2 regions of the Promicromonospora alba genome follow, and region 2 is predicted to be linked to the other one. Evidence: predicted binding sites of a transcription regulator. Region 2 holds the regulator's gene; the other holds the start of a gene.

What was found. The regulator LexA, encoded in region 2, represses DNA repair genes until DNA is damaged. The targets are predictions, from matches to a motif close to TCGAACANNTGTTCGA.
Region 1: the regulator LexA is predicted to act here: its motif matches at 1,897-1,912, upstream of ACFO6V_RS18250 (HNH endonuclease signature motif containing protein).

The regions. Positions count from the first base shown of each region.
Region 1 covers NZ_JBHSFI010000005.1:735,897-740,395, forward strand. Annotated here, with positions in the region: partial or broken gene ACFO6V_RS18240 (multidrug effflux MFS transporter) at 1-814, shown strand, start outside; gene ACFO6V_RS18245 (helix-turn-helix transcriptional regulator) at 881-1,798, shown strand; gene ACFO6V_RS18250 (HNH endonuclease signature motif containing protein) at 1,975-4,035, shown strand; gene ACFO6V_RS18255 (ABC transporter permease) at 4,089-4,499, opposite strand, start outside.
Region 2 covers NZ_JBHSFI010000005.1:198,108-202,606, reverse strand. Annotated here, with positions in the region: gene ACFO6V_RS15900 (ATP-dependent DNA helicase) at 1-676, shown strand, start outside; gene ACFO6V_RS15895 (L-lactate dehydrogenase) at 686-1,675, shown strand; gene lexA (transcriptional repressor LexA) at 1,761-2,576, opposite strand; gene ACFO6V_RS15885 (LysM peptidoglycan-binding domain-containing protein) at 2,768-3,214, shown strand; gene nrdR (transcriptional regulator NrdR) at 3,334-3,804, shown strand; gene ACFO6V_RS15875 (DUF5302 domain-containing protein) at 3,949-4,176, shown strand; gene ACFO6V_RS15870 (helix-turn-helix transcriptional regulator) at 4,391-4,499, shown strand, end outside.

The DNA of each region.
Region 1 (4,499 bases), 540 kb from region 2:
GGTCGGCGGGCTCGCCGCCGTCGTCGGACCGCTGCTGGGTGGCCAGCTGAACACCGTCACGGACTGGCGCGGCCTGTTCGTCTTCCTCGCCGTGGTCGGCGCGGCTCTCCTCGTGACCGCCGCTGTCGCGTTCCCTGAGACCCTGCCCGCGGCGCACCGCACCACCGGCGGGTTCACGCAGACGGGGCGGGACTTCCGGGTGCTGCTGTCCGACCGCGTGTTCCTCGGCGCGGTGCTCAACCAGGGGTTCATGTACGCGGCGCTGTTCGCCTATCTCTCGGGGGCCACGTTCGTGCTGCAGGGCATCTACGGGCTCTCCCCGCAGGGCTACGCGCTCGCGTTCGGCCTGAACTCGGCGGGGTTCATGGTCTCCGGCTACCTCGCCGGCAGGGCCGCCGAGCGGTGGAGCCCGCCCGGGACCCTCACCATCGGCGTCGTCGTGGCGGGCGTCGGCGCCCTCGGGTTGCTCGCCGCAGGCCTGACGACGTTGCCGCTGTGGGTGGTGATCGTCTCCCTCCTGGCCCTGGCCAGCGGCGTCGCGATCACCTCGCCGCCCGCGACGACGCTCGCGCTGGTCGGGTACCCGCACCTGGCCGGCACCGCGTCCTCGCTGCTGGGCATGGTCCGGTTCGGGTTCGGCGGCGTCACCGCGCCCCTGGTCGGCGTGGCGGGCGCGGCCACGATCCTGCCCCTCGGCATCGTGGCCACCGCGTCGATAGTGCTCGCGGCGGGGGCCTACCGCGCGCTGGCGGCTCGGTCGGACAAGCCCGCCGAGCCGATGCGCATACCCCTGGAGCCCTCGGGCGCCGTCTGATCCCCGTGGCCGGGGTGCCCTGCCAGGGCCTCCCACGACGGCAGGGTCGCGCATACCGTGGAGAGCATGAGCACCAAGGACGAGGTGCGGGAGTTCCTGGTCTCCCGCCGCGCGAACGTCACCCCGCAGCAGGCGGGCATCCCCGACTTCGGCGGGGAGCGGCGGGTACCCGGGCTGCGCCGCGAGGAGGTCGCCATGCTCGCCGGCGTCAGCCTCGACTACTACACGCGGCTGGAACGCGGGAACATCCGCGGCGCGTCCGAGAGTGTGCTGGGCGCGATCGCCCGCGCCCTCCAGCTGAACGACGCCGAACGCGAGTACCTGTTCGACCTCGCCCGCACGGCCCCCGCCTCCGCGGCCGCGCGCGACCGCAAGCCCGTCGCGCAGTCGGTACGCACCTCCGTCCAGCGCGTGCTCGACAACATGACCGTGCCCGCGATCGTGCACAACTCGAACCAGGACCTCGTGGCCGCGAACGTCATGGGTCGCGCCCTGTACGCCCCGCACTTCGACACCGACGGCACACCGAACATCGCCCGGTTCATCTTCCTCGACCGCCGCGCCCGGGACTACTACGTCGACTGGGCGCAGGCCCGGCGCACCGCCGCGGCGATCATGCGGCTCGAGGCCGGACGCGACCCGCTCAACAAGGAGCTCACCGCGCTCATCGGCGAGCTCTCCACCCGCAGCCCGCAGTTCCGCGAGGACTGGTCGGGGCACGACGTCCACGAGCACCGCACCGGGGTCAAGTCGTTCCAGCACCCGGTGGTCGGCCGCGTCACCGTCGCGTTCGACGTCTTCGCGATGCCCGGCGAGGCGGGCCTGCAGATCGTCACGTACAGCCCTCCTCCGAACACCGACTCGGCCGAGAAGTTCGCGCTGCTGGCCAGCTGGGCGGCCACCCAGGAGGCGGAACGCGCCCCGGACGGCGGTCTCGTGAGCAGGCCGCACGACGCCGTGAGCCAGCCTGCGAGCACCGACTGACCAGCTCAGGTCGCGCGCTGGCAGGGCGTCTGGGACTGACCTCGGGCCTGATCGTGCACCCGATGAGTTATCCACAGATTTGAGATCCGGCGAGCGGATCGCACGCGTGTTCGAGATAATAGAGGCAGCAAGGGAGTGAGAACTAGAGGCGAGCGATCGGGGCGGGGGTGGGCGCGGTGGATCGGACGACGAACGGTGGTTCCGCTGCTGGTCTGCCTGCTGCGGCGTCGATCGAGGACGTGCTGGCCCGGATCGAGGCGGCGACCGCGGAGCTGACTGCTCTGACCGACCCGGAGACGCTGACCGGTTGGGATGCACCGACGGTCACTCGCCTGGCTGATGCGCACACTCGGATCCGCCGGGTGACCGGGCGTCTGGACGGTGTCCGCTACACGTTGCTGCCCCGGATCGAGGCCGAGGGTTCCTGGCGTTCGGGTGGCACGGCGCGGACGTTCACGACCTGGCTGCGCCTGCGCGAAGGCATCTCCGCGTCGACGGCGGGTAAGGACATGACCATCGCCCGCCGCCTGGCGACCGCGCTGCCCGTGACGCGGGAGCGGCTGGTCGCCGGGACCCTGGGCGCGGACCATGCCCGGGTGATGACGGAGGTCGCGCCCACCAGCGAGACCCGCACCGACGCACTGGCCTGGCTGATCGACACCCGCACCGGGCACACCACCACCCCGGAACAGTTCGTCCAGACCGTGCCGGTCGACTTCCCCGACCCCACCGAGGACCCCGACGGGGCACGCACCCGTGAGCTGGTCACGCAGGTCCTGGAGGGTGCGATCACGGAGGGGACCCTGGTCACCGGTGAAGCCCTGGTCCTGCACGAAGCCAATGTCCTGAACGCGGACCAGTTCCGGAAGGTGGCACGCCGGTTCGCGACCATCACCGACCCCGACACCGACGATGTGGACGATGACAAGGCCGCGCAGGGCGAGTTCTTCGATCTGGCCAAGACGTTCGGCGGGTATCACGTGGCCGGGTTCCTCACCGACGAGCACGGCCTCCTAGTCACGACCGCGATCAACGCGGTCCTGGGCGCACCGGCGGCGGAAGACACCCGCACCACGACCCAGCGTCGCGCGCAAGGCCTCGCGGACGTGGCGCGGGTGGTGCTGGACACGAACCAAGCCTCCCCGGGCGCTGCGATCGCACCGCACCTGAACGTGACCGTGTCCTGGGACGAGTTCGTCACCCAGGTCACCCGCACCCGGGACGGCCTCTGCCTGACCTGCGGGCAGACCACACCAGGGCGCGGCACCCGCTTCGGCGCGGGCCCGAGCGTCTTGGGCACCAGCACCAGCACCACCACCACTGGCACCGGCACCGGCACCGGCAGTGGCGCTGGCACCACCAGCCCCGCCACCAGCACCAGCACCAGCACCAGCACCAGCAGCGGCGCTGGCACCACCACCAGCACCACCAGCACTGGCACCAGCACTGGTCCGGATGTCGGTGCAGGTGCGTTGAACACCGGCCCAACGGCCGAATGCCCGAACGGAAGTCCGAACGGACGCCCGAACGGAAGCCCGACCGGAAGTCCGACCGGAAGTCCGACCGCAGGTCCGGGCGGAGGCCCGGGTACCTGGAGCGCAACGGATACGCCACTGTCCGGGTTCTTGTCCTCCGGTGGCCCGGTGTTCACCGAGACCGGCGGCCGTGCCCCACGAGCGCTGATCCGCCGCCTGGCATGCCACAGCGCGGTCACCCGGATCGTGTTCGGACCCGACGGCGCCGTCCTGGACGTCGGACGTGCGCAGCGCACGGTGTCGGGGCAGATGCGCCGCGCCGTCATCGCAAGAGACCAGCACTGCGTCTACCCCGGATGCGACCAACCACCCTCACGGTGCGAGGTCCACCACGCCCTGACCCACTGGGCCGACGGCGGCGGCACCTCGGTGACGAACAGTGCGTTGCTGTGCTGGTACCACCACCAGCTCGTCGACACCCGCGGCATCACCATGCACTGGACCGGCAAGCCCGCCACGAACACCACGGCCGGCGCCCTCCTCGAGACCGGATGGGCCTTCACGGACGCCCGTGGGCACCACATCCGCCTCCCTGAAGCCATCGAAGCCACACCCCCGCCAGGCACCGACCAGACCACCGAGCCGCCGCCATCCGTCGAAGCTGACCGACCGGCCGGGCGAACCTGGCGTGACCCGACCCGCCTGCTCCGGCTCCCGAGCCCGCCAGATCACCTCACCCGGCAGTCTCGCCTGGCCGGCTAGCAGCGGCCCGACCAGTACGGCAGGCGCTCGACGGATCCAGGTGCCGAGACGTGTCAGTCCCAACGAAAGAACAGCGCGGCGGTGACGACACCCGCCACGGTGGTCACGCCGAGGCTGATCAGGTGCGCCGGCTCGACCGGGCTGCCGACCCAGGCCGCGGCCAGGGCCTCCACGGAGGCTCCGAAAGGAAGCCACTCCCCCAGCACCGCCAGCGGCTCCGGCAGCGAGGAGCGTCCACCGAACATGCCGCCGAGAGCGCCGAGGCCGAAGAAGGTGACGAGCCCGATCGCCACCGCGGAGTTGGGCGTGGGCGCGACCGCGGCCACGATCATGCCGCCGGCGTACATCGCCGTCATCGCCAGCAGATAGACCCCGACGGCCGCCCCGAGGTCCACCGGACGCTGAGCACCGAAGCCGAGGAACGCCACCGCGAGCGCCAGCGTCAGTCCGACGAGCGCCTGCGC
Region 2 (4,499 bases):
CGAGGACGCCCCGCCGTGGCACGGCCTCGACGCCGGCAGCCCGTTCGACTACCCGCGCCAGGGCATCCTGTACATCGCCCGGCACCTCCCGGCGCCGGGCCGCGAGCCGACGACGGAGGCGCAGCTCGACGAGATCGCGGAGCTGATCACCGCCGCGGGCGGCCGCACGCTCGGCCTGTTCTCGTCCCGGCGTGCGGCGAACGCGGCGGCGGAGGCGATGCGGGAGCGGCTGGACTTCCCGATCCTGGCGCAGGGCGACGACCAGCTGCCCACCCTCGTGCGCGAGTTCGCCGAGGATCCGGAGGCCTGCCTGTTCGGCACGCTGTCCCTGTGGCAGGGCGTGGACGTGCCGGGCCCGTCGTGCCAGCTCGTGCTGATCGACCGCATCCCGTTCCCGCGCCCCGATGACCCGGTCAAGGCGGCACGCGCCAAGGCGGTGGAGCAGGCGGGCGGTAACGGGTTCATGGCGGTGTCCGCGCAGCACGCGGCGCTGCTGCTTGCGCAGGGCGCCGGGCGCCTCGTGCGGAGCATGGACGACAGGGGAGTGGTGGCGGTCCTCGACCCCCGCCTCGCGACGGCCCGCTACGCGTCGTTCCTGACCCGCTCGATGCCGGGGTTCTGGCCGACGACCGACTCGGCGCTGGTCCGTGCCGCGCTGGCGAGGCTCGACACCTAACCTGGGGGCATGGCAGCCCTTTCGGACATCCCGGCCGCGCCGTCCTCCGGCGCCCGCACCACCAAGCTCGCGATCGTGGGCGCCGGGGCGGTCGGCTCCACGCTGGCCTTCGCCGCACTGGCGCGGGGCTCGGCGCGGACCATCGCCCTGCACGACGTGAACCGGGCGAAGGTCGAGGCCGAGGTGCTCGACCTCCAGCACGGCCTCATGTTCACGCCCCAGGCGCAGGTGATCGGCTCGGACGACGTCGCAGTGTGCGCGGGCGCCGACGTCGTGGTCGTGACCGCAGGGGCGAAGCAGAAGCCCGGGCAGACCCGGATCGACCTCGCCGAGGGAACGATCGGCCTGATGCGCAAGATCCTGCCCGGCCTGGTCGACGTCGCGCCGGACGCCACGTACGTCATGGTGACCAACCCCGTCGACGTCGTGACCTACGCGGCGCTCAAGATCTCCGGCCTGCCGCGCGAGCGGCTGTTCGGCAGCGGCACGGTGCTCGACTCGTCCCGGCTGCGCGTGGTGCTCGCCGAGCGCTGCGGCGTGGCGGTGGGGAACGTGCACGCGTACATCGCCGGGGAGCACGGCGACTCGGAGATCGCGCTGTGGAGCTCGGCGTCGATCGGCGGTGTGCCGCTGCTCGACTGGGAGCCGCTGGGCGGTAACCCGCCGCTCGACGCGGCGGTGCGTACGGAGGTGCACCACGAGGTGGTCGACTCCGCGTACCGGATCATCGCGGGCAAGGGGGCCACCAACTACGCCGTCGGCCTGGCCGCCACCCGCATCATCGAGGCGGTGCTCAACGACGAGGGCCGGATCATGCCGGTGTCCTCGCTGCTGGACGACTACCACGGCATCAGCGACGTGTGCCTGTCCGTGCCGTCGCTCGTGGACCGGCGGGGTGTCACGGCCAACATGCGGGTGCCGATGTCCTACGACGAGCTGGCCGGCCTTCGTGCGTCGGCGGAGAGCGTGCGGGCCGTGCAGAGGCAGTTCGGCTTCTGAGGAGACCGCGAAGTAGAGCGCCTGTCCGCCTTACGCACGCTGAGCGTTGCGCAGGGCGGACAGGCGCTCTACTTCGCGAACCTCGTTACAGGCTGCGCAGCACCGCGACCACGCGGCCCAGGATCTGGGCCTCGTCGCCGGGGATCGGCTCGTAGGCCGGGTTCTGCGGCAGCAGCAGCACGTGACCGTCGGTCTGCTTGAACGTCTTGACCGTGGCCTCGCCGTCGATCATGGCGGCGACGATCTCGCCCTGCTCGGCGACGTTCTGCTGCCGTACGACCACCCAGTCCCCGTCGCAGATCGCGGCGTCGACCATCGAGTCGCCGGCGACCTTGAGGAGGAACAGCTCGCCGTCGCCCACCAGCTGGCGGGGGAGCGGGAACACGTCCTCGACGACCTGCTCGGCAAGGATGGGGCCACCGGCAGCGATACGGCCCACGAGCGGCACATACGACGGCGGGGGGGTGCTGGCGTCGTCGGGCACGGAGCCGCCCCAGTGGACCTGGCCGCTGCGGCGCGGCTCGGGCCAGTGGATCTCGCCGCGCGTCGGCTTGTCGACCTGCTCGGCCATCGGCTCCACGAGCTCCATGGCGCGCGGCCGGTTGGGGTCGCGGCGCAGGAAGCCCTTCTTCTCGAGCATCTGGAGCTGGTGCTTGACGCTCGACGGGCTGGCCAGCCCGACGGCCTCGCCGATCTCGCGCATCGACGGCGGGTAGCCCCGCGTCTCGAACGACTGCCGGATCGTGTCCAGCACCAAGCGCTGCCGTTCGGTGAGGCGGTCAGTCGGCGAGATCGTGTGCACGTCAGCGACCGCCTTGTCGGCTGGCGTGTCCAGCGTGGCGACGCCGGAGGCTGCCGTGTCGACGGCTCTCGTGTCGCTGGTCCCGTCCCGTCCCGTCATGCCCGTGCCCCTCCCGTTCCGACAAATGTTCTCCTGTGCGCTACCCACTCTAGGTCACAAACGCGCTCGGCTCAAACGAATGTTCGAGCGTGTCTCGACATGGACGGTGTCCCGTGCTACACAATGGTACGGGCGTTCGACGAACGCTTGTATGAACGACAGAAGCTCAGTCACTCATTCGAGGAGGGGCCATGGGGGACGTGATCCCGCTGCGGCAGTACACCCCGACGTATGAACAGGCGTATGCGCCGTCGTATGGCCGGGCGTTCGTGCCGGCGGCCCGACCGGCTGCGGTCCGTGCGTACATCCCGGTGGAAGGGCGCACGCTCGCCGGCCGGCTCGGCCTGGCCGGCCTCCGGCTCACGCGGCGCGGCCGGGTGGTCCTCGTGCTGCTCGCCATGCTCCTGCTCGCTCCGATGATCACGTGGGGGGCGACGGCGGTCGCCAGTTCCCCGGGTGAACCCACCGAGGTCCGGGTGCACGCCGTGCAGCCGGGAGAGACGCTCTGGGGCTTCGCCCAGGAGATCGCGAGACCCGGCGAGGACGTGCGACACGCGGTCGGCAGGCTGCAGGACCTGAACGAGATGTCGACCGGCACGCTGCGCGTCGGGGAGCTGTTGCTCCTGCCCAAGGAGTGACGAAAGGCCTCGATTCGCCGACGAATGTTGCGGCTATGTTGCAAGGGGGTGGTTTGCCCGCTTACGGTCGGGGCGCGACCGGAGGCCTCCGGTCGATGGTCGACCACGCAGGAGTGAGCATGCACTGCCCGTTCTGTCGCCACGCCGACTCGCGCGTGGTGGACTCGCGGACTGCCGACGACGGCCTGTCGATCCGGCGCCGACGGCAGTGCCCGAACTGCAACCGACGGTTCACCACCGTGGAGACCGCGAGCCTGTCCGTGGTCAAGCGCTCCGGCGCCACAGAGCCGTTCAGCCGCGACAAGGTCGCCGCGGGTGTGCGCAAGGCGTGCCAGGGGCGCCCGGTGAGCGACGACGACCTCGCGATCCTGGCCCAGCGGGTCGAGGAGACCCTGCGGAGCAACGGCAGCGCGGAGATCGACGCGTACGAGGTGGGCCTCGCCATCCTCGGCCCGCTCCGCGAGCTCGACGAGGTGGCGTACCTCCGGTTCGCGAGCGTCTACCAGGCGTTCGACTCGCTCGAGGACTTCGAGAGCGCGATCACCTCGCTCCGTGCGGAGCGCGCCGAGCGGGCGGCCGCTCAGGCATAGGGAGTCTGCGCGGCCGGGCGCGTCGTCGTCGGCCGTAGCCTGGGTGGAATCCAAAAATGTTGGCACCTGGCTGTGCCGTGGTGCAGGCTGGGGCCGACGACGGACCCGATCGAGGGACCCCCGGAACAAGAGGAGGTGATCGGTGTGACGGACGAGAAGCCCAATGCCGAGGCAGCCGAGACCAAGGGTGCTGAAGAGCCCAAGGTCGCGACAGCGCCGAGCACGGACGCGAAGGCGAAGTTCAAGGAAGCTCTGGACCGCAAGAATGCGGCTCGGAGCCGGACCTCCGCGGGCGATGTGAACACTGGTGCGGTGCACGGCTCGGAGACGACCGGCCCAGTCCAGAAGATGTTCCGCCGCAAGTCCGGCTGAGACTGTTCGGCCGAGGCCGTCGACCAGGTATCTGACCTGGTCGGCGGCTTTTGTTGTCTCGCGAGGCGCCTAGCAAAGGGATAGATGACCCGCGATGACACAGTTCGTGACACGGTTTGAACGCTCGGGAATGACCGATAGTGCCTACGGATGCTCGACACTGTCGGCGCCGTTGGCGCACCTCAGATACATGAGCGCCTCGCACGACAAGCCAATGGATCGCACACCGATGTGGACCCTCGAGGAGCTGTGCACGGTCCTGCGCACCACGCCCGCGACCATCTACACCTGGCGGAAGCACGGTCAGGGGCCCCGCGCCCACA